Regions from separate parts of the Micromonospora sp. NPDC049891 genome, predicted to be linked through region 1. Evidence: riboswitches for the same ligand, from Rfam matches in the RefSeq annotation. Region 1 holds a riboswitch; the other holds the start of a gene.

Region 1 (2,197 bases):
CTGATGGTGATCGAGGCGGCAACCGCTCTGCGGACCGGTTCGCTGGCCCTGCTCTCCGACGCCGGGCACATGTTCACCGACGTACTCGGCATCGGGATGGCCCTCGCGGCCGTGGCCGCCACCCGGCGGGCCGACACCGATCCGCAACGCACCTTCGGGCTCTACCGGCTGGAGGTGCTCGCGGCCCTGGCCAATGCGGTACTGCTCTCCGGCGTCGCGGTGTACGTGCTTGTCGAGGCGGTACGCCGGTTTGGTGATCCGCCCGAGGTGCTCGCCGGCCCGGTACTCGTGGTGGCGGCACTCGGCCTGCTCGCCAACATCGCCGCGTTCGCTCTCCTGCGCCCGGGGGCGCGGGAGAGCATCAACCTGCGCGGTGCCTACCTGGAGGTGCTGGCGGACCTGCTCGGCTCGCTGGGCGTGATCGCGGCCGCCCTGCTGATCACCGTGACCGACTGGTGGTGGGCCGACCCACTGGTCGCGGTGGCGATCGCCACGTTCATCCTGCCCCGGACGTGGCGCCTGGGCCGGGCGGCGGTGCGCATCCTGGTCCAGGCCGCGCCGGAACATCTTCAGGTCACCGCGGTGCACGACCGGCTCGCCGCGGTACCCGGGGTGGCCGGTGTTCACGACCTGCACGTCTGGACGTTGACCTCCGGGATGGAGGTCGCCTCGGCGCACCTGACCGTCGCCCCCGGCGCCGACGTCGCCGCCGTGCTGGCGGCGGCCCACTCGGCGCTGCATGAGGACTTCCAGATCGAGCACGCGACCCTCCAGATAGAGCCGCGACCGGATCCTGGGGGCTGTGGGGCTACGCGGTGGTGACGGAAGCAATCCAGGAAAAGGACCTATTGTCCGTTTTGGTCTGTTCTACTAGTCAACAACTGAACACCAGGAGTAACAGCAGCTGCACCGGTCACATGGGCACCGGTAGGCTCGGACCCGGCCTCCGCCAGGCGGCACCCACCGGTGCCGGCGGCGGCCGCCGCCTAATCGCCCGCCAGGGCGAACCGGGGAACCATGTTCCTGGGGTGTATCCGCGTCAGCGGTAGGGATCTTCCGTCCCGAACCCGTCAGCTAACCCGGTCGGCGGCTGACGGAAGGACATGTGCATGCCAGCAGTGGCAACGGTAAGACCGGCCGCCCGTACGGCGGCCCTGATCGCGGCCGCGCTCGCCCTCACCCTCGGCGTCGCGCTGGCCCCCTTCACCCCAGCCGCCGCCGCACCGCAACCGTTGCGGGCGGCAGCCCCGGGCGATGTGGACGACGAGGGTGGCACCCCGGCACTCCGGGCCCAACTGGAGGCCGCCAGCAAGGGCTACCTCGACGCCAAGACCGCGCTCGACCGCTCGGTGAAGCGTCAGAAGCAGCTTGCCGAGCAGCTCAAGACGACCGAGAGCCAGGTCGCCGAGCGCGGCACCAAGGTCGCCCAGATCGCCGCGCAGGCGTACCGCACCGGGCGGTTGGGCGCCGCGTCGGCACTGCTCAACAGCGGGTCACCGGCGGGCTTCATGGACCGGGCGGCGGCGCTGGACGCGGTGGCCGCCAACGAGGACCGCGCGCTACGTGAGCTCCAGAACGCCCGGGACGAGGTCAGCGCCACCAAGCAGGCCCTGGACGTGGAGATCCAGGAGCAGCGCAAGCAGGTGGCCGTGATGGCCAAGCGCAAGGATCAGGCCGAGCGGGCGTTGACCGTGGCCATCGAGCGGGACGAGGCGGCCGAGCGGGCCGAGGCCGCCGAGCGGGCAGCCCGGTCACCGTCGCGCAGTGGCGGGTCGAGCCCCACCGCCAAGCCTGCTCCCCGCAACTCCGACGGGTCGTGGCCGTCGGAGTCGTGCAGCGTCAACGACCCCACCCCAGCCAACGGCTGCATCACCCCGCGCACCCTGCACGCGCTCAAGCAGGCCAAGTCGGCCGGCTTCACCCGGTACGTCTCCTGCTACCGCTCCGGCGGCTCAGGCGAGCACCCGAAGGGGCGGGCCTGCGACTTCGCGGCCCAGAAGAACGGCTTCGGCGGGGACGCGACCGGCGGCGACCGGACCTACGGCAACAACCTGGCGGCGTACTTCGTGAACAACGCCGACCGGCTCGCCGTGCTCTACGTGATCTGGTACAGGCAGATCTGGCTGCCCAGCAGCGGCTGGAAGTCGTACAGCGGCGCCCGGGGTGACCCGTCCAGCGACCACACCAACCACGTGCA
Region 2 (2,197 bases), on a different contig from region 1:
CGACCGGCGGCGTGCGGCGTGGCGGGTCGCCCAGACGGAACTCGACAAAGCCTGGGCCGGGTACGACGAGGCGGATTCCGTCGCCCGACGGCTGGCCGGCGTCGCCGGGCTACCGACCCCGCGCACCCCCCGGACGCCTGCCGAGTACGCGGCCCGGGAGCGCTGGCTGCGTCGTGCCGCGATGGCGGCCCACTGGCGTGGTGACCTGACCGCCCGGCAGCTCAGCGACGTGCTGGCGCGCCGGTCCGGCTGGGATCCCCGGCGGCACCCGGTCGAACAGGAGGTGGTCCTCGCCCGGGTGGTACGCGACAACCGCCTGGCCGCCTACCTGTCGGCCGCCGAGCGGGAGCGTGACCTGTGGCGGGCGGCGGAACTGGCCACCGAGGCCGCCCGCTCCCTCTCCGCCGAGGCGTACGCGGCCGCTGAGCGACTCCGACCGGACCTGCCGCCCGTGCCCGGTCGGATCGCCGTCAGGCGTCCCGGCCCGGTGCTGCGCTGGCGGCCAGCTCGACTGGGCTGAAATTTCGTGAGCTGGGTCACAGCGGCCGGAAAATCGGTCACTGTTCGTAGTTGAGACCATTACCGCAGCAAAATCCGTCGGCAGTGTCCACCACTCGTCCGGTTGTCACCCGAAGGTGCCCCGAATGCCGTCGGTCCCATTGAGCGACGCCAGTTCCCGGATACCCGAAAATCGCCGCACTGGATCATGTTTAAGCAGGTCAGAGTGGGTTGGCTTCGAGGTGACCGGCCAGTAGTGTCAGCGCGTCCGGTGCGGTAACCGATCGCAAGAGGCGACGCCGTACCGACCCGCTCAATCGTGATCTCACGAACCGGGGACCCACTGCACCACTGGGGTGAATCCGCGAGCCTCGGCCCGCGGTAGGGCGTCTTCCCGCCCGAATCCGTCAGCTAACCCGGTCGGCGGTGACGGAAGGAGTTCCAACCCTCGTGCGGTTCGATGTGATCCCCCTGTTCCCCCGCCTCCACGGCACCGCGGTGCCCGTGCTCGCCGGCCCGACCGCCGCGAGCTGACCCCGGTCATCGCCACCGCCCGGGCTTTCCGGGCGTACCCCTGAACGGCCTGTCCCGCTCACCCGGGCGGTCGTCGGCGTCCTGCTGCCGACCTGACCGCCGGAGCCGGTGTGCCGTTCTCCCCTCAGTCCGTGGAGGAATCCGTGAAGCACACCCTCTCCCGCCGGCTCCGTCGGCTGGCCACCGAACGCCCCTACCAGATCGTCGCCGGCTCCGCCGTCGCGCTCGTCCTGGCCACCGGCACCGGCGCCGCCCTTGCCGGCACCGGGAACACCCCGGCCCCCACGCAGGCCACCACCGCCGCCACCGAGCTGCGCGGTGACCCAAAGGTCGCGCCGAGCCGGGCCGAGGTCGCGCCGTCGACCGTCGCGCCCAGCAGCGCCGCGCCGAGCAGTGCCGCACCGACCAGCGCGGCACCGGCGAGCACCACCGCCTCGCCGTCGCCGAAGGCCAGCGCGGCCACCCCGGACCCGGACCTGACAACCAAGAAGGCGGCACCGAAGCCGCCCGCGTCGAAGGTCCTCGGGTACGACCACCAGGCTCAGATCAACGGCTACTACTGCGGTCCCGCCGCGGTACGCAACGCGCTCAGCGCCGCCGGTGTCGCCCGTAGCCAGGACGCCCTGGCCAGCCAACTCGGCACCACGTTCGCCGGCACCAACTCGGCCGAGGACACCACCCGCGTCCTCAACGCCGTCGTCAAGGGCGACCCGTACGAGACCACGATGATCCGTGGCGGTGCGGCCACCCCGGCTCAGATGGACCAGCTCCAGGCGGATGTCGTCGCCGCCGTCACCGACGGGCGGGGTGTCGTGGTGAACGTCGCCGGCACCGCCACCGACACCGACGGTCGCTGGCACTCCTTCCCCGGCGGGCACTACGTCGCCGTGGTCGGCTACAAGGACTCCGGCCGGCTGGTGAAGATCGCCGACTCGGCCGACGCCTCGTACCCGTCGTACTGGCTCAGCACCATCGACCTCGCCAACTGGGCCGCCACCCGCGGCTACTCGGCCTGATCACGTCGTTCCCACGGCGAACGGAAGCCCTCGGCCTGCTGGCCGAGGGCTTCCGTGTCGGGTACGTCAGGCGTACGGGGCGTGCTGCTTCGCCCGGCCGACGAAGGCCATGCGCGTCGTCTGTCGCGGCGGGTCGGCCGGGTGGGGGC

The links. A riboswitch is a leader RNA that binds a small molecule or an ion and turns the genes downstream of it on or off. The one in region 1 is predicted to bind cyclic di-AMP.
Region 2: linked by a shared signal. The riboswitch ahead of AB0I71_RS08885 (C39 family peptidase) and the one ahead of AB0I71_RS11465 (hypothetical protein) in region 1 are both predicted to bind cyclic di-AMP.

The regions. Positions count from the first base shown of each region.
Region 1 covers NZ_JBFAML010000007.1:38,561-40,757, forward strand. Annotated here, with positions in the region: gene AB0I71_RS11460 (cation diffusion facilitator family transporter) at 1-822, shown strand, start outside; cyclic di-AMP (ydaO/yuaA leader) riboswitch at 974-1,105, shown strand; gene AB0I71_RS11465 (hypothetical protein) at 1,110-2,197, shown strand, end outside.
Region 2 covers NZ_JBFAML010000005.1:41,681-43,877, reverse strand. Annotated here, with positions in the region: gene AB0I71_RS08890 (hypothetical protein) at 1-520, shown strand, start outside; cyclic di-AMP (ydaO/yuaA leader) riboswitch at 799-939, shown strand; gene AB0I71_RS08885 (C39 family peptidase) at 1,164-2,048, shown strand.